4 regions of the Pseudomonas sp. WMBT8 genome follow, and region 1 is predicted to be linked to each of the others. Evidence: predicted binding sites of a transcription regulator. Region 1 holds the regulator's gene; each other region holds the start of a gene.
What was found. The regulator FliA, encoded in region 1, starts transcription of late flagellar genes. The targets are predictions, from matches to a motif close to CTAAAGTTTNNNNNNNNNNNGCCGNTAA.
Positions count from the first base shown of each region.

Region 1 (4,659 bases):
CGAGCCACTCGTCGAACCGACTTTTGTCGAGCCGCCACGTCCCGCCGCGCCAGCACCGGCCGCTGCGGTCGACCAGCGCGTGTTCGACTCGATGCGTTTTGAACTCAATGGCCTGCGTGAACTGCTGGAAGTGCAGTTGGGCTCGCTGGCCTGGAACCAGTTGCAAGGCAGCAAGCCGCAACAGGCCAACCTCTGGCGCCGCCTGCAACGCATCGGCCTGTCCGGCCCGTTGTCGCGCGACTTGCTGGAACTGACCACCGGCATAGAAGAGCCTCGCCAGGCCTGGCGCATGTTGCTGGCGCACCTGGCGCGGATGATCCAGACCCCGGAAATCGAACCCCTTGAAGAAGGTGGCGTGATTGCCATGGTCGGCCCTGCCGGCATGGGCAAGACCACCACCCTGGCCAAGCTGGCCGCCCGTTATGTCCTCAAGTACGGCGCCCATAACATTGCGCTGGTGAGCATGGACAGCTACCGCATCGGTGCCCAGGAACAGCTCAAGACCCTGGGCCGGATCCTCAATGTGCCGGTGACCCATGTCGACCCGGGCCAGTCCCTGGCCAACGCCCTCGACCCGCTGCTGCGCAAGCGCGTGGTGCTGATCGATACCGCTGGCCTGCAAGCCAGCGACCCGGCATTGCGCATGCAACTGGAAAGCCTGGCCGGGCGCGGGATCAAGTCGAAAAATTACCTGGTACTTGCAACAACCAGCCAGAAACAGGTTCTGACTGCTGCGTACCACAGCTACAAACGTTGTGGGCTGGCCGGTTGCATCCTGACTAAGCTGGATGAAACCGCAAGCCTGGGCGAAGTGTTGAGCCTTGCCATCAGCCATGAATTACCGGTCGCCTACCTGACCGACGGGCCGCGGATCCCGGATGACTTGCATCTGCCGCGCCGTCATCAGTTGGTCAGCCGCGCGGTCAGTGTGCAAATGCAGGACGAACCCAGTGAAGAGGCGATGGCGGATATGTTCGCCGACCTCTATCACAACCCAGCCAAGCGGGTCGGCTGAACGGCAACATGCAACACAGTGCAATGTACCTACATCGATGGTCTGCTACCGCGGCCACCCTATGTAGCCTGCGGCTAAGCAAGACAAGGTAAAGAAAGAACATGGGCAGCATGCATCCCGTACAGGTGATCGCGGTGACCGGCGGCAAAGGTGGCGTCGGGAAAACTAACGTGTCAGTGAATTTGTCCCTGGCCCTGGCAGAGCTTGGCCGCCGCGTCATGCTGCTGGATGCCGACCTGGGCCTGGCGAACGTTGACGTTCTGCTGGGACTGACGCCCAAACATACCCTGGCCGATGTCATTGAAGGCCGCTGTGAGCTGCGCGACGTGCTGTTGCAGGGGCCTGGGGGGATTCGCATCGTCCCGGCCGCCTCCGGCACCCAGAGCATGGTGCATCTGAGCCCGGCGCAGCACGCCGGCCTGATCCAGGCCTTCAGTGATATCGGCGACAACCTCGACGTGCTGGTGATCGACACTGCCGCCGGGATCGGCGAGTCCGTGGTCAGCTTCGTGCGCGCCGCGCAAGAAGTATTGCTGGTGGTCTGCGACGAACCCACCTCGATCACCGACGCCTACGCCCTGATCAAACTGCTCAACCGCGACTACGGCATGAACCGCTTCCGCGTGCTTGCCAACATGGCCCAGAGCCCGCAAGAAGGGCGCAACCTGTTCGCCAAGTTGACCAAGGTCACGGATCGCTTCCTCGATGTCGCCTTACAATACGTCGGCGCAGTTCCCTATGACGAGTGTGTGCGCAAGGCTGTGCAAAAGCAGCGTGCAGTCTATGAAGCGTTCCCTCGTTCGAAATGCGCGTTGGCGTTCAAGGCAATTGCTCAGAAGGTCGATACCTGGCCACTGCCCGCCAATCCCCGGGGGCATCTGGAGTTTTTCGTCGAGCGATTGGTGCATCAGACGAGTGCGGGACCGGTGCTATGACAGCCAGCGGCTACAACCTTTACAAAAAATCAGCGCGTGACAGCCAGGGCGAATTGATCGAGCGCTATGCGCCCCTGGTCAAGCGCATTGCCTACCACCTGCTGGCACGCCTGCCCGCCAGTGTCCAGGTCGAAGACCTGATCCAGGCGGGGATGATCGGCCTGCTCGAAGTGTCGACCAAGTACGACGCGAGCAAGGGTGCGAGTTTCGAGACGTATGCGGGTATCCGTATCCGTGGCGCGATGCTCGATGAAGTGCGTAAAGGTGATTGGGCGCCGCGTTCGGTCCACCGCAATACCCGGATGGTGAGTGACGCAATTCGCTCAATTGAAGCAAAAACCGGTCGCGACGCTAAAGATCACGAAGTTGCGGCCGAACTCCAATTGAGTCTCGACGATTACTACGGGATTTTGAACGATACCTTGGGCAGCCGCCTGTTCAGTTTCGACGACCTGCTGCAGGACGGCGAACATGAAGGGCTGCACGAGGATGGCGCGAGCGCTCACCAGGAGCCTTCACGCGACCTGGAAGATGAACGCTTCCAGGGCGCCCTGGCAGAGGCGATTGCCAATCTGCCGGAACGTGAGCGGCTGGTGTTGGCGCTGTACTACGACGAAGAGCTGAACCTCAAGGAAATCGGTGAGGTCCTGGGGGTCAGCGAATCGCGGGTCAGCCAGCTACATAGCCAATGCGCGGCCCGCTTGCGGGGGCGTTTGGGAGAGTGGCGAGCGCGCTGACAGGCAGTGTGGGGACAGTGCGAACGATAACCGCCACGGCGCAAGCCCGGCGGGAGCGGCCCGTGATGTGCCCCAGCAGTCCTTTTTGTGTAATGCCTGTTGAATGATATGGCGCGCCCAGGTGCTGGACGCGTTTAAGACTGCTTGGAGGTCGAATTGGACAAGAACATGAAAATCCTCATCGTTGATGACTTCTCAACGATGCGGCGGATCATAAAAAACCTGTTGCGTGACCTTGGGTTCACTAACACGGTCGAGGCGGATGACGGTATTACGGCGATTCCGATCCTCAACAGCGGGAGCATCGACTTTCTGGTAACCGACTGGAACATGCCTGGCATGACCGGTATCGATCTGCTGCGCCACGTGCGCGCTGATGAAAAGCTGCGCAGCCTGCCTGTGCTGATGGTGACCGCTGAAGCCAAGCGTGAACAGATCATCGAAGCCGCCCAGGCCGGGGTCAACGGCTACGTGGTCAAGCCATTCACTGCACTGGCCTTGAAAGAGAAGATTGAAAAAATCTTCGAACGCATCGGTCATTGATGCTGCCACGGGGGAGCTATGGAGCATAAAGAATCATCGCAGGCCGACTTTGAGTCGACCCTGAAAAAACATGCTCACCAACTCGTCGAAAGCCTGGAAAAAGGCCAGTTCGGCGACGCAGTGCAGTTGATCCATGAGCTCAACCAGACCCGCGACCGCGGCCTGTATCAGGAAGTGGGCAAGCTCACCCGTGAGTTGCACAGTGCGATCGTCAATTTCCAGATCGACCCGCACATGCCCCAGGCCGAGGAAATCTCGCAGATCACCGATGCCACCGAACGCCTGTCCTACGTGGTCAGGCTGACTGAGGCGGCAGCCAATCGCACCATGGACCTGGTGGAAAACGCCACGCCCCTGGTGAACGGCATGGCCAATGAGGCCAAGGCGTTGAGCGCTGACTGGGGGCGCTTCATGCGGCGCGAAGTGGGTGCTGAAGAATTTCGCGAGCTGGCGCGCCGGGTCGAGGGTTTCCTGTCACGCAGCGAGCAGGAAAACCGCACGGTTTCCAGCAACCTCAATGACATCCTGCTGGCCCAGGACTACCAGGACCTGACCGGCCAGGTGATCAAGCGCGTGACCCTGCTGGTCACCGAAGTGGAAAGCAACCTGCTCAAACTGGTGCTGATGGCCGGTCAGGTCGACCGTTTTGCCGGCATCGAACACGACCGCGAAGCGATCCTCTCGGAAAAAGATCCACAAAAACACCTCGCCAAGGGTGAAGGTCCGCAGATTCATGCCGATAAACGTGAAGACGTTATGTCAGGTCAAGATGACGTAGACGATTTGCTGTCCAGTTTAGGCTTCTAAGGAGCACGCAATATGAGCTTCGGCGCCGATGAAGAAATCCTTCAGGATTTCCTTGTAGAGGCCGGCGAAATTCTAGAGCAGTTGTCCGAGCAACTGGTCGAGCTGGAAAGCCGACCGGATGATGCGAACCTGCTCAATGCAATTTTTCGCGGTTTTCACACTGTAAAAGGGGGCGCCGGCTTCCTCCAGCTCCATGAGCTGGTGGAGTGCTGCCACATCGCCGAAAACGTGTTCGACATCCTGCGCAAGGGTGAGCGTCACGTTGATTCGGAATTGATGGACGTGATCCTCGAAGCCCTGGACGCGGTCAACGGCATGTTCAATGAAGTGCGCGAACGCGCACCGATTACGGCTGCCACCCCGGAACTGCTGGCCGCCCTGGCGCGCCTGGCAGAGCCTGCCGCTGTATCTGCCGCCCCGGTGGTTGAGGCGGCGCCTGAGCCGGTGGCTGAACCCGACGTTACCGACAGCGAATTCGAACAACTGCTGGACTCCCTCAATGCCGTCAAGGCCGAGGCACAAGCACCGGCAGCGGCTGCGCCGGCCATGGTGCCGACCAGCGAAGACATCACCGACGCCGAGTTCGAGTCATTGCTCGACCAGTTGCACGGCAAGGGCCAGT
Region 1 covers NZ_CP188096.1:4,386,639-4,391,297, reverse strand. Annotated here, with positions in the region: gene flhF (flagellar biosynthesis protein FlhF) at 1-1,015, shown strand, start outside; gene fleN (flagellar synthesis regulator FleN) at 1,117-1,950, shown strand; gene fliA (RNA polymerase sigma factor FliA) at 1,947-2,687, shown strand; gene ACO77H_RS19805 (chemotaxis response regulator CheY) at 2,856-3,230, shown strand; gene ACO77H_RS19800 (protein phosphatase CheZ) at 3,249-4,037, shown strand; gene ACO77H_RS19795 (chemotaxis protein CheA) at 4,050-4,659, shown strand, end outside.

Region 2 (4,659 bases), 2.3 Mb from region 1:
AACACACGACCGTGCTCGATCGGGCCGAGCTGGCTGACGGCGCCGTCTGCCGGGCTCAACACCGCGCCCGGGGTTGGGTCCAGTGGGCGCGCGCCGTCCTTCAGGGCGCGGGTGAAGAAGGCGTTGAAGTGCTCGTAGGCGGTCACGTCTTCCACCAGCGCCTGGGACATATCCACCTGGTAGCGCTTGGCGAACCAGGTGGTGAAGGCATTCTTGAACCAGCGCACACGGCATTCGGCGATGCAGCCGGCCAGGCGCGACAGCAGGTGGTGGGGCAGCAGGTACTGGCTGAGGATAAACAAACGCTTTTTCATGAAGTGTCCTTAAACCTTAAATCTCGACGGGGGTGTCGGGGTGGTTGCCCCATTCGCCCCAGGAACCGGCATAACCTTTGACTCGCGGATAACCGAGCGCCTTGGCCACCAGGTAGGTGAAGCCAGAACGGTGGTGAGTCTGGCAGTGGGTAATGATTTCTTTGTCTTTGCTCAGGCCCAGGCCTTCGAGGATCTGCGGCATGTCGCGGCGGATTCGCAGGTTGCGCGCCTTGTCCATGCCCGCCGTCCATTCGAAGTTGACTGCGCCGGGAATATGTCCGCCCTTGGCGGCGAGGACTTTCTCTCCCGAATATTCCAGCGGCCCGCGTGCATCCCAGATGCCCAGGTCGGCAGCGCCGAGGCGGCTTTGCAGGTACTCGCGGGTGGCGGTGGGCTCGTCGTGCAGGGTCAGGCTGACCGGCCCACCCACGGCAGCGGTTGCCTCGGTGGACACCGGGTGCTGCTCGTCCAGCCACGCCAGCAGGCCGCCATCGAGGTAGTGATACTTTTTGTGGCCGATCACGTCGAGCAGCCAGATAAAGCGCCCGGCCCAGCCGCCGCCTTCGTCGTCGTACACCACGTAGGTGGCGTCCGGAGTGTGGCCCAGTTCGCCGAACAGCTTCTCCAGGTCGGCCTTGGCCGGCAGCAGCCCCGGTGCCGGAGGCTGGCCCAGTTGGGTGCGTTTGGGATCAACAAAGTGCGCGCCGGGGATATGCCCCTGGGCATAACGGGCGGCGCTGGTGAGGTCCACCAGAATCAACGGCTCGGCGGCGAGGCGGCCAAGCAGGTCGCTGGGCTCGATCACCAGCGGCAAGCCAGAAAAGTCAGGCATGTGAGGTCTCCCGGGCACTAGGTTGGGCGATAAAAGAGGGCGATTGTAACGCAAGCATCAGGTGGTGCGGTTGGTAAAGCAGTGCAGGGCTTTCTCGATGCATTGGGCGGTTTTACCGAAGGCCTGCACGGTGGTTTCGGAGAACGGCCCGCCACCCTGGTCGGCCACCATCAGCATCACCACCCGGCCGTTACAGCTCAGGGAGCGCAACAGCAGGTGCTCGCCGACAAACAGGCGACGCAATGAGGCCGGCAGCAGTGCCGCGAATTGCGCGTGATTGTCCGGGTTAAGGCGCACCTGCGCAGACTTCTCCAGCAGGCGTTGCAGCAGCGTGCTTTGTGCGGTTTCAAGGCTCAGGTTGGCGGCGTCCTTGGGCAGGCCATCGACCTGATGCACGCGCAGCGTGGCCAAGGCCTTGTCGGCCATCAGCAACATGACGCGCTGCATGCCACTGGCCACCAGGGCCTCCTTGGCACAGGTGGTCAGGTGCATGGCGTTGGCGAAGCGGCTGGGCTCCACCAACAGTTCGCTGCAGCGCTTGCGCCAGACCGCCAGGGATTCGGCGGTGGGCGGCGGTGCTGGCAGCAGGCCGCGATGCACCCGCTGCACATGCCACGGCCAGATCAGTGCCAACGCTGGGTGCCAGAGACCGGCGGTCAAGGTATGGCGGGCGCTGATGGCTGCCTGCTGGTGCACCTGTTGCTGCACATCGGCCAGCGGTTGTTGCAGGTACAGTGCGGTGAGGTACTGCCAGCGCTGGGTGTGCGGGCAGGTCCAGGACTCCTGCGCTGCCAGCGCCATGCCATTGGCCAGCAGCACGGTGTTGGCCGGCTGGTTCAGCCAGCGCCGCAGCGCTGGGTCGTCATCGAGTTTTTGCTGCTGGCTCAAGGGCGCTTCATCGCGGGCGATGTGCAGGGCCTTGACCAGCAAGCGTTGTTCCTTGAGCAGCAGTTGGTAGCCCTGGGACACCCAGATCGGCAAGCGCCAGGCCTCGGTCAGCCCCAGGCACAGTTCCAGCAGGCGCACGCCGAACAGTTCCTGCTCGACCTTGCGTGCCGATTGGCCCTTGTGGATCACCCGCAGTTCCCATTCTTCCAAAAGCTTTGGGTAGGCCACGGCCATCGGCCACAGCGGCGAGAGAAACAGCAGGCTGCCCCAATGAATGTCCTGCCACAGGCGCGCCAGGCGGCTGGCGAACAGGCCATTGGCTTGTTGCGAGGCGTGCTGGCTGATCAGTTGCAGTTGACGCAGGGCCACGGGGATTTCATTGAGCGGCACCGACGGCAGGCGCACGAGCAGTTCTTCGGTGCGCTTGAGGCCGAGGCGGTTGATCGCCACTTCAAGGTTTTCTGCAGGCTCTGCCAGGCTGCCGTGGGCCTGGTTGTTGGCTTCGCGCATAACGCTCAGGACTAGCGCCGGGCTGTCTTGCATCAGCTCCGCAATATCTCGCAACGAACGGCGGCTGTCGCCGATGGCCTTGCACACCGCAACGTGGCTCGCTTGCGGGACGGGCAGGTGCACCTCGTCCAGACGCTTGATCCAGCCAGCCAGGGAGTTGGGTTTTGCAGTTGGGACTGTCGTTTCGTTTGCCATGATTGGGGCGCGATCATCACTTGCGGTCAACACGCCCGGAGTGGGCCGAACTGGCTTTTCGCCTTAACGGCCTATAGTCTGGCGCAGTTTTGCCGATAAGTAGAAGAAGAGTTTTTAGATCTTCCGAATATGTCCATGAACCCGACGGCGCAAGTACTCATCCCCTATGGCTAAAATTATCGGCATCATCGTCGTCATCGCAAGCGTGCTCGGCGGATACGTTCTGTCCCACGGTAAAATTGCTGCGCTGATCCAGCCCTTCGAAGTGCTGATCATCGGCGGTGCGGCGTTTGGCGCTTTCCTGCAGGCTAACCCAGGCTACATGACCATGCACGTGGTCAAAAAGTCGCTGGGCATGTTCAGCTCGCGCTTTTCCCACACGTTCTATCTGGAAGTGCTGGGCCTGGTCTACGAGATCCTCAACAAGAGCCGCCGCGAAGGCATGATGGCCATTGAGGCAGATATCGAGGACGCTGCAGCGAGCCCGATTTTCGCCAAGTACCCGGCCGTGCTCAAGGATGAGCGCATGACCGCCTACATCTGCGACTACCTGCGCATCATGTCCTCCGGCAACATGGCCCCGCACGAGCTGGAAGGCCTGTTCGACATGGAGCTGTTCAGCTTGAAAGAAGAGCTGGAGCACCCGTCCCACGCCGTGACCGGCATCGCCGACGGCATGCCCGGTTTCGGTATTGTCGCGGCGGTACTGGGTATCGTGGTGACCATGGCGTCCCTGGGCGAGGGCGACCAGGCGGCCATCGGTATGCACGTAGGCGCGGCGCTGGTGGGGACCTTCTTCGGTATTCTCGCGGCCTATGGTTTCTTTGGCCCGCTGGCCACCTCCCTGGCCCACGATGCCAAGGAAGAGCTGAACATCTACGAAGCAATCAAGGCGTCGCTGGTGGCTTCGGCTTCCGGTATGCCGCCGTCCCTGGCCGTGGAATTCGGGCGCAAGGTGCTGTATCCGAAGCACCGCCCGAGCTTTGCCGAGCTGGAACAAGCAGTTCGCGGTCGCTAAGCCATGGAAAACAACCAGCCAATCATCATCAAGCGCGTCAAGCGCTTCGCTGCCGGGCACCACGGCGGCGCCTGGAAAATCGCCTTCGCCGACTTTGCGACGGCGATGATGGCGTTCTTCCTGGTGCTGTGGCTGATGTCCACTGCGACGCCGGAACAGAAGATCGCCATCGCCGGTTATTTCAAGGATCCCATCGGCTTCTCCGAGAGTGGCACGCCGTTTGTGATCGACCTGGGTGGTTCGCCAGAATTGGCTCCCGAGCGCACCATCAACCCGGAAGTCCAGACCGAAGCGCCCCAGAAAAACATCCCGATCGAACGCCAGACCGTCGAGAGCATGGCCGAACAGGTCGAGCAGGAACGCCTGGAGTTGTTGCTGCAAGAGCTGCAGAACAAGGTCGACGAGAACCCGCAACTGCAAAAATTCAAGGATCAGATCCACTTCGAGATCACCCCGGACGGCCTGCGTATCCAGATCATGGATGACGCCAATCGACCGATGTTCGACTCTGGCAGTGCGCGCCTCAAGCCCTACTTCGAAGACATCCTGCTGGCCATGGCCGACACCATCAAGGCGGTGCCGAACAAGATCAGCGTCAGCGGCCATACCGATGCCAAGCCGTATTCGGGCCTGGGCGATTTCGGTAACTGGGAGCTGTCCGCCAACCGCGCCAACGCCGCCCGCCGTGCCCTGGTGGCTGGCAGTTACCCAGACACCCAGGTGGCGCGGGTGGTGGGCTTTGCTTCATCGCAGTTGTTTGATACCCAGGACCCATTCAACCCGATCAACCGGCGCATCGACATCGTGGTGTTGACCAAAAAAGCCCAGCGCGCCATCGAAGGCGAGCAGGGCACTCCACCGCCAGTGCCGACCCAGGGCGAGGGCGCTCCGGGTGAAGTCCC
Region 2 covers NZ_CP188096.1:564,914-569,572, forward strand. Annotated here, with positions in the region: gene asd (archaetidylserine decarboxylase) at 1-314, opposite strand, end outside; gene ACO77H_RS02375 (rhodanese-like domain-containing protein) at 331-1,146, opposite strand; gene ACO77H_RS02380 (HDOD domain-containing protein) at 1,204-2,739, opposite strand; gene motA (flagellar motor stator protein MotA) at 2,906-3,757, shown strand; gene motB (flagellar motor protein MotB) at 3,761-4,659, shown strand, end outside.
Region 2: a site for FliA is predicted at 2,811-2,838, ahead of motA (flagellar motor stator protein MotA). Genes of this name have one in related genera too.

Region 3 (4,659 bases), 1.5 Mb from region 1:
ACCGCCTGGAGAAAGAAATTGGCCTGGTGGAAAAGGTGGGCGCCCAGACATTGCGACGCCATTACCAGTTGCTGTCACGCCTGCGTATCTGGCTGTCGGACCGCGAAGCCGCCGCCTACCTGTTTCTCGGCACGCTGGCAGCGCTACTGTTCATCGTAGCGATCAGCCAACTGGCCTTGTCGCCAGCGGTCAAGGCCGGTCATGTCTATGCGGTGATGACGTACCTGTGGACCTTCGTCAGCAGTCTCGACGAAGCGCCAGGGATGGTTGATCAACTGGCGCGACTCAAGGACATCGGCAAACGGGTGGACCCGGGGCTCGGGGATTGATCAGCCTTGTCGAAACCGATCCACCTCCTGCCGCAACCCCGCCGCCAACGTCTCCAGCTCCCGGGCAGTGATCGCAAGGTTCGACACCACTTCCCGCTGCTCACTGTTGGCCAGGGCAATGCTCTGCAGGTTGCTGCTGAGCAAAGTCGCGGTGCTGCTTTGCTCCTGGGTCGCGGTGGTAATCGCGGCGAACTGCTGCCCCGCCGAACGGCTTTGTTCGTCGATGCGCGCCAGAGCCGAGGCCACGTCGGCGTTGCGCGACAGGCCTTCCTGCATCAGCACATTGCCCTGCTCCATGGTGCTGATGGCGTTGCCGGTTTCCTGCTGGATGCTCTGGATCATTCCGGAAATTTCATCGGTGGCCTGGCGGGTGCGTGAGGCTAGGTTGCGCACTTCATCGGCGACCACGGCAAACCCACGCCCCTGCTCCCCGGCCCGCGCCGCCTCGATGGCGGCGTTGAGCGCCAGCAGGTTGGTCTGATCGGCAATCGAGGTGATCACGCCGACGATGCCGCCGATTTCCTGGGAGCGTTGGCCCAGGGTATTGATCACCGTGGCCGTGCTGTTGAGTGCCGTGGCGATATGTTCCAGGGACGACGACGCCTCCTGCATCGAGTTGCGACCGATGCGGGTCTGCTGGGCATTTTCCTGGGCCAGGCGCTCGGTATTGCCCATGTTGTCGGCAATGTTCAACGAGGTGGCGCTGAACTCTTCCACCGCGCCGGCCATGCTGGTGATCTCGCCGGACTGCTGCTCCATGCCCTCATAGGCCCCGCCCGACAGACCCGACAGCGCCTGGGCGCGGCTGTTGACCTCTTCGGCCGCCTCGCGGATGTGGGAGACCATGGTCGACAGGGCTTCACCCATCTGGTTGAAACTGCGCGCCAGTTGACCGATCTCGTCATGGCTGGACACATTCAGCCGCGCACTCAAATCACCGGCGCCCAGGGCTTCGGCCTGGCGCACCAGGTCACCCAGGGGCTGGAGTTTGCTGCGCAGCAGCCAGACCGCCGCGCCCACGGCCAACAGCATCGCCAGCACGCTGCCGATTACCAGGCGGATACCCACGGCCCAGGTCACCGCGCGGATCTCGGCCTTGGGCATGGTCGCCACCACCGACCACGGGCCGCCGTCAAACGGCACCGCAACGCTGTAGAAGTCCTCGCCCTGGTCACTCCAGAAACGCCCCTGGCCGGGCTTTTGCGCCAGCTCCAGGATCGGCGCAACCGCCTGCTCCGGGGCCTGCACACCAGCGGGCGGCACCAGCCAGTGCTTTTGCTCGTCCAGCAGCGCCAGCGAGCCGGTCTGGCCAATGCGAAAACGCTTGAGGTTGGCGAACTGGGCGTTCTGCGCATCGGTGTAGTCAAAACCGATAAACAACACCGCAATCACCTGGCCGCTGGCATCGCGCACCGGGCTGTATTGGGTCATGTAGGAGCGCTCGAACAGAACCGCACGGCCAATGTAGCTCTGCCCGGCAAGCAGGCGCTGGTAGGCCGGGCCCTGGCGATCCAGCACGGTGCCGATCGCACGGTTGCCGTCCTGTTTGGTCAGGGAGGTGCTGATGCGGACAAAGTCTTCGCCACTGCGCACGAACACCGTAGCCACGCCACCGGACATCTGCTTGAACTCATCAACCTCGTCGAAGTTGTTGTTCAACACCTGGTCGCCCAGGTACAGGCTCGGGGTCTGTACCCCGGCCACGTTCACTTTCTGCTCGGGATGCACGCGCAACCCGGCGGCGAAGCGCTGCTCAAACAACCCGCTCAAACGCTCGGTGCTCTCGCGCAGGGTGCTGTGGAAGGTATTGAGTTGGTCGGCGAGCAAGCGCGCTTCGCTGGCCAGGTGTTCTTCGCGGGTTTGCAGGTTGGCCGAATCCAGGGAGCGCAGGGCAAATAGGGTGCTGGCGCTGATCACGACAGCCAATATGACCGCCAAGGCAATGCCCAGCTGCGAAGCGATGCGGGCGCGGGGTTGAGACATGACAGCTCCTGGCCGAGGCCCGGATCGTCCTGATCTCATAGCGCTAATCGGCGAATTTCTTGGATTGGGGGGCACGCTGAGCCGCAACTAATGGCGGCTCCGACACACCTACTTCGGCGGCCTGGATCAATACTTGAGCAAATTACAGGGGTATCACTCAAACGCATTGTTTGCGCGCGCTGCATCGATTCAGTCGAGCTGCTCCACTGGCGGCAGTGTCATGGCCCGGACCTCACTTTGCAGGAAGTCCGAGAGCCTGCGCAGGCGCTCGCCGCCGGGGCGGGTCTTGGGCCAGACCAGGTAGTAACTTTCGCCGCTGGCCACCGCAGTAGGCCAGGGCAGGCTCAAGCGCCCCTGCGCCACATCTTCGGCAACCATCAGCAAATCCCCCATGGACACGCCATAGCCCCGAGCGGCGGCAATCATGCCCAACTCCAGCGTATCGAACACCTGCCCACCCTTGATGGCGACACGAGAGGCCAGGCCGGTGCGTTGCAACCAACGGCGCCAATCACGCCGGTCCGGCGTGGGGTGCAGCAGTTCAGCGCCGGCCAGGCGCTCCACATCCCAGGGGCCATCGTTGAGCAGGTTCGGCGCGCCCACCGGGATCAGCAGTTCGGGGAACAGGTAACTGGCCTCCCAATCTGTGGGAAAGTGCCCATCGCTCAGTAGGACCGCGCAGTCGAACGGCTCCTGGTTGAAATCCACCTCATCGATGCTCATCCACGCACTGGTCAACTGCACCTCGTTGCCCGGCTGCAAGTGCCGGAACCGACTCAGGCGTGCCAGCAACCAGCGCATGGTCAGGGTCGACGGGGCCTTCATGCGCAGGATGTCATCTTCGGCATTCAAGGTATGGCAGGCGCGCTCCAGGGCGGCGAAGCCCTCGCGCACGCCCGGCAGCAGCAAGCGCGCCGATTCGGTGAGCTGCAAGGTGCGCCCGCTGCGCTGGAACAGGCGACAGGCGAAATGCTCCTCCAGGGTGCGGATATGCCGGCTGACCGCACTTTGGGTGATGGACAGTTCTTCGGCGGCACGGGTGAAGGAGTTGTGCCGTGAGGCGGCTTCAAATGCACGCAAGGCATACAGCGGAGGAAGGCGACGAGACATGAGGAAAACTCCGACGGCACGATCCGCAAACCCTACCAGAATCATCCTGGCATGAGTTTTAATCATGCCAATGATCGCATTTATCCCTTTGTGAAAAGCGCTGAGAGCGTCGAAAATCAACCCTTCTACCCTTTGTGCAAATATTGAGCGTGATGATCATGCAGCATCCGGCGCGTACCGAACTCTGGGCCATTCTGCGGCTGTCAGGGCCGTTGATTGCCTCACAGCTGGCGCACATGCTGATGGTGCTGACCGACACCCTGATGATGGCCCGCCTGAGCCCCGAAGCCCTGGCCGGCGGTGGGCTCGGCGCGGCGAGCTATTCGTTCGTGTCGATCTTTTGCATCGGCGTGATTGCCGCCGTGGGCACCCTGGTCGCCATTCGCCAGGGCGCCGGTGATATCGAAGGCGCTACCCGCCTGACCCAGGCCGGCCTGTGGCTGGCCTGGCTGATGGCCTTGGTGGCGGGCCTGCTGCTGTGGAACCTCAAGCCGGTGCTGCTGATGTTCGGCCAGACCGAGACCAACGTGCAGTCGGCCGGCCAGTTCCTGATGATCCTGCCGTTTGCCCTGCCCGGCTACCTGACATTCATGGCCCTGCGCGGCTTCACCAGCGCCATCGGCAAAGCCACCCCGGTGATGGTGATCAGCCTGTGCGGCACGGTGATCAACTACCTGCTCAACCATGCATTGATCGAAGGCATGTTCGGCCTGCCCAAACTGGGCCTGATGGGCATCGGCCTGGTCACGGCGATTGTCGCCAACTGCATGGCCCTGGCGCTGTTGTGGTACATCAAATACAACCGCGCCTACGCCGCCTACCCATTGGGCAAGGGCCTGTTGCAGCCCAACCTGCATTACTTGCGCGAGCTGTGGCGCCTGGGCCTGCCGATTGGCGGCACCTATGCAGTGGAAGTCGGCTTGTTCGCCTTCGCGGCGCTGTGCATGGGCACCATGGGCAGTACGCAGTTGGCGGCCCACCAGATTGCCCTGCAAATCGTCTCGGTGGCGTTCATGGTCCCGGCGGGCATGTCCTATGCGGTCACCATGCGCATCGGCTTGCATTACGGCGGCGGGCACCTGCTCGGCGCACGGCTCGCCGGGCGTGTGGGTATCGCCTTCGGCGCGACGGTGATGCTGGGGTTTGCCATGGTGTTCTGGCTGTTTTCAGACCCGCTGATCGGCCTGTTCCTCGACCATGACGACCCGGCCTTCGCCCAGGTGATCAGCCTGGCGGT
Region 3 covers NZ_CP188096.1:5,907,144-5,911,802, forward strand. Annotated here, with positions in the region: gene ACO77H_RS27055 (ABC transporter six-transmembrane domain-containing protein) at 1-329, shown strand, start outside; gene ACO77H_RS27060 (methyl-accepting chemotaxis protein) at 330-2,312, opposite strand; gene ACO77H_RS27065 (LysR substrate-binding domain-containing protein) at 2,502-3,422, opposite strand; gene ACO77H_RS27070 (NorM family multidrug efflux MATE transporter) at 3,575-4,659, shown strand, end outside.
Region 3: a site for FliA is predicted at 2,423-2,450, ahead of ACO77H_RS27060 (methyl-accepting chemotaxis protein). Genes of this name have one in related genera too.

Region 4 (4,659 bases), 390 kb from region 1:
CCCTGCCGACAGCGTGAAAAAAGCCAGCGACTTCCCCGATCCGACCATCAACAGCTACGCGCTGTTCGCCCAGGATCAGATCAGTTGGAATGACTGGACCTTCCTGCCGAGCGTGCGCTACGACTACATCCAGCTCAAACCCAAGCTGACCGAAGAGTTCCTCAATACCACCGACCCGGACCGCAAGTTCCCCCACGACGACTCGAACAAAACCTGGCATCGTTTCTCGCCAAAACTGGGCGTGACCTACGCACTGACCGAGCAGTACACCTGGTTTGGCCAGTACGCCGAAGGTTTCCGTACGCCATCAGCCAAAGCGCTGTATGGCCGTTTTGAAAACCTGGGCGAAGGCTACATCGTCGAGCCCAACTCGAACCTCAAGCCGGAAACCAGCAAGAGCTACGAAACCGGGATCCGTGGCAACTTCGACGCAGGCAATTTCGACGTCGCGGCGTTCTATAACAAGTACCGCGACTTCATCGACGAGGACAACGCCGCGCTGGGCCCCACCGGCACCATCTTCCAGCCAGGCAACATCAAGCGTGCCACCATCAAGGGCATGGAGGTCAAAGGGCGCTTGAACCTGGACGCCTTCGGCGCACCGCAAGGCCTGTATACCAAGGGCGCGATTGCCTACGCCCACGGGCGCAACGACGAAACCGGCCAGCCGCTGAACAGCGTCAACCCGCTCAAGGGTGTGTTCGGCCTGGGCTACGACCAGGACACCTACGGTGCGCTGGTCAGCTGGACCCTGGTCAAGAAACAGAACCGGGTCGACAGCGCCACGTTCTTTACCCCGACCGGCATCAAGGCCAATGGCCCGTTCAAGACCCCGGGCTTTGGCATCGTCGACCTGACCGGCTTCTACAAAGTCACCGACGATCTGACCGTCAACGGCGGCCTGTACAACCTGACCGACAAGAAATACTGGAACTGGGATGACGTGCGCAGCTACGACGGTGTGGGCGAAGCCGGCGTGACTTCGCCAGCCAGCCTGGACCGCCTGACCCAGCCAGGACGCAACTTTGCGATCAACCTGATCTGGGACATCTGACCCATGCAGCCCCACCTCGCCGGTTTTATCGCCGGCGGGGTGAGGATTTTTTACTGTGACGCGTCTTCTTGTTCGTCTAGTAATAACAGCCTGGCAACAAGGCGCTTTTCCTTCTCAAGGACATCCAATGACCGCTTCCACTACCGCAGAACGCGCAAGCCTGCGCTCCCAGCGCCTGAACCAGATCACCAACGAGCCGCACACCAAGCTCGATGCCCTGGTCAAGGCTCACGCCCCGTTTGAAACCCAGGCCAACTTCGCCCGTTTCGTGGTGGCGCAGTACCTGTTCCAATCGGAACTGGTGGCGCTGTACAACGATCCCGAGCTGATCAAGCTGGTGCCGGACCTGGCCGAGCGCTGCCGCGCCGAAGCCGCCAAGCTGGACCTGGCCGACCTGGAAACCGAAGTACCCGCCCCCGTGGCCGGTGCCGTGCAGAACCCGAGCAAGGCCCAGGCCCTGGGCTGGCTGTTCGTGTCCGAAGGTTCCAAGCTGGGCGCAGCGTTCCTGATCAAGCGTGCCGTCGGCCTGGGCCTGAGCGAAACCTTCGGTGCCCGCCACCTGGGCGAGCCAGCCGGTGGTCGTGCAGAAGGCTGGAAGAGCTTCACACGCACCCTCGACAGCCTGGAACTGAGCGCCGAAGAAGAAGCCGCAGCAGAAAAAGGTGCCGTGGATGCGTTTGTACGCTTCACCGTGTTGCTGGAACAGGCGTACGCTAGCGCCCCAGAACTGGCCTGATCGCGCTGCTGGAATGCAATGAATGTGAGAGCGGGATTGTGTGGGAGCGGGCTTGCCTGCGATAGCATCGCTGCGGTCTAACTGATACACCGCAGCGTCTGCATCGCAGGCAAGCCAGCTCCCACATGTTGATCGCGCTCCATTTTCAGATTTTTCGAAACCCTGACAAATCGTACCTATGACAGCCCCCGTCCAATCCTCCTCCAAACTCGCCCGAATCCTGTTCGGCCTGCTGGCCTATGTCAGCCTGGGGATCGGCTTGATCGCGATTGTCGTGCCGGGCCTGCCCACCACCGAATTCATCCTGCTGGCCGCCTGGGCCGCCACCAAGAGCTCGCCGCGCCTGAGCGCCTGGCTGGAAAACCACCGGCTGTTCGGGCCGATCCTGTTCAACTGGCGCAACGGCAAGATCATCGCCCGTCGGGCCAAGGTCAGTGCCACCGTGAGCATGTTGCTGTGTGCCGGCCTGATGCTGGTGATGCTCGATCACGGCTGGCCGATCTACTTGGCCATCGCCGGTATGAGCCTGGGCAACCTGTGGATCTGGTCACGCCCCGAACGCCTCGCGCGAACCGCTGCCTGAGCGCCCTACCGCTCATCGCCTATTCCTCATGAATTACCCGTCGGTGCCGATGTTCCGGGCATAGCGCCGAATGGACTTGGCCGTTGCCCTGCTTGCACACCAACAAGTCCAATCGCGAGTAAGCCCATGTTCGACACCCTCTCCATCCGCTTGAAAATCGTGCTGCTGTCCGGTCTCTGCCTGTTGGGGGTGATTGCGCTGATCGTCAGCCTGAATATCTACCAGTCCAACCAGAACGACCAACTGGTCAGCGCGTCCAGCTCGCGCATGCTCACCGCCAGCGTGGAGAACCTGCTTCAGGCCAGGGCCGCCGAGCAGGCCGTGCAGGTGCAGAAAGCCTTCGGCGAGAGCCTGTTGGTGGTCACCGCCCTCGCCGACCAGGTCAAGGACCTGCGTAACATGGCCGCCAAGCGTTCGCTGGAAGCGGCCACCGTGCGCGAGGAACTCAACCAGCGGATCAAGACTGCGTTCGAGCGCAATACCAAGGTGCTGGGGATCTGGTTGTCGTTTGAACCCAACGGCCTGGATGGCAAGGACAGCGAATTTATCAACGACAAGCTGCGCGCCTCCAACGAGGCCGGGCGGTTCTCCAGCTACTGGAGCCGTGCCGGTGGCGAAGGGCTGAACACCGTGATGGTGGAAGCGGACCTGACCAAGACCACCCTCAACCTCAGCGGTACGCCCTACAACATCTGGTACACCTGCCCACGGGATACCCGCAACGTCTGCCTGCTGGACCCGTACGCCGATGAAGTCGCCGGCAAGTCGATGCTGATGACCACCATCTCCCTGCCGCTGCTGGCCGACGGCAAGGTCATTGGGGTGATCGGCGTCGACATTGCGCTGGATGCCCTGCAAGCGGCGGCCAATACCGCGCAAAAAGAGCTGTTTGACGGCGCCGGGATCATGGAAATCCTCTCCAGCAGTGGCCTGATTGCCAGCTACAGCGGCGAGCCGGACAAGGTCGGCAAGAGCATCGTCGATGTGCTCGGCGCCGAAGGCAAAGAGATCGTGCAACTGCTGGCCAGTGACACGCGCAAGGTCCGCGAGCAGGACGATACGATTCGCGCGGTGTATCCGGTCAAGCCGATTGCCGATGCCAAGCCTTGGGGCGTGGTGATCAAACTGCCCAAGGACGTGCTGCTGGCCGACTCGGTCAAGCTGCAAGGGGTGCTCGACGAGGCCCAGGCCCGTGGCACGCTGCAAGCGCTGTTGGTCGGCGCCGTAGCCGGCCTGCTGGGCCTGCTGCTGATGTGGCTGACCGCTACCGGCGTGACCCGCCCGATCAACAGCGTGGCGGCGATGCTCAAGGACATTGCCAGCGGCGACGGCGACCTGACCCAACGCCTGGCCTACACGAAAAAAGACGAACTGGGGGAGCTGGTCAGTTGGTTCAACCGCTTCCTCGACAAACTGCAACCGACCATCGCCCAGATCAAGCAGAGCATCACCGAAGCCCGCGGCACCGCCGACCAGTCCTCGGAAATCGCCCGCCAGACCAGCGAAGGCATGCAGGTACAGTTCCGCGAGATCGACCAGGTGGCAACCGCCTCCAACGAGATGAGCGCCACCGCCCATGATGTGGCCAACAGCGCCTCAAACGCGGCCAGTGCAGCGCGCGGCGCCGATCAATCGGCCCGCGAAGGCCTGGCGATTATCGAGCGCAGCACCCGCGATATCACCACCCTCGCCGAAGAAGTCAGCAAGGCGGTGACTGAAGTCGAAGCCCTGGCGGTCAACAGTGAGCAGATCGGCTCGGTGCTGGAGGTGATCCGCAGCATTGCCGAGCAGACCAACCTGCTGGCCCTCAATGCCGCGATTGAAGCCGCGCGCGCCGGGGAAAGCGGGCGGGGGTTTGCGGTAGTGGCGGACGAGGTACGTAACCTGGCGCGGCGCACCCAGGATTCGGTGGAAGAAATCCGCCTGGTGATCGAACGCATCCAGAGTGCGACCCGTGGGGTGGTGACCACCATGCATTCGAGCCAGAGCCAGGCACAGAACAACGCCGGGCAGATCCAGCAGGCGGTCCAGGCCCTGGGCAAGATCAGCGATGCGGTGACGGTGATCAGCGACATGAACCTGCAAATCGCCAGCGCCGCCGAAGAACAGAGCGCCGTGGCCGAAGAGGTCAACCGCAACGTTTCGGCGATCCGTACCGTGACCGAGACATTGACTGGCCAGGCCACTGAATCAGCGGCGATCAGCAGCCAATTGAATGCATTGGCCAATCAGCAGATGAAACTGATGGATCAGTTCCGGGTGTAAGCCCAGGTCCTGAAAACAATG
Region 4 covers NZ_CP188096.1:4,774,493-4,779,151, forward strand. Annotated here, with positions in the region: gene ACO77H_RS21720 (TonB-dependent receptor) at 1-1,054, shown strand, start outside; gene ACO77H_RS21725 (biliverdin-producing heme oxygenase) at 1,182-1,790, shown strand; gene ACO77H_RS21730 (YbaN family protein) at 1,969-2,373, shown strand; gene ACO77H_RS21735 (methyl-accepting chemotaxis protein) at 2,500-4,638, shown strand.
Region 4: a site for FliA is predicted at 2,399-2,426, ahead of ACO77H_RS21735 (methyl-accepting chemotaxis protein). Genes of this name have one in related genera too.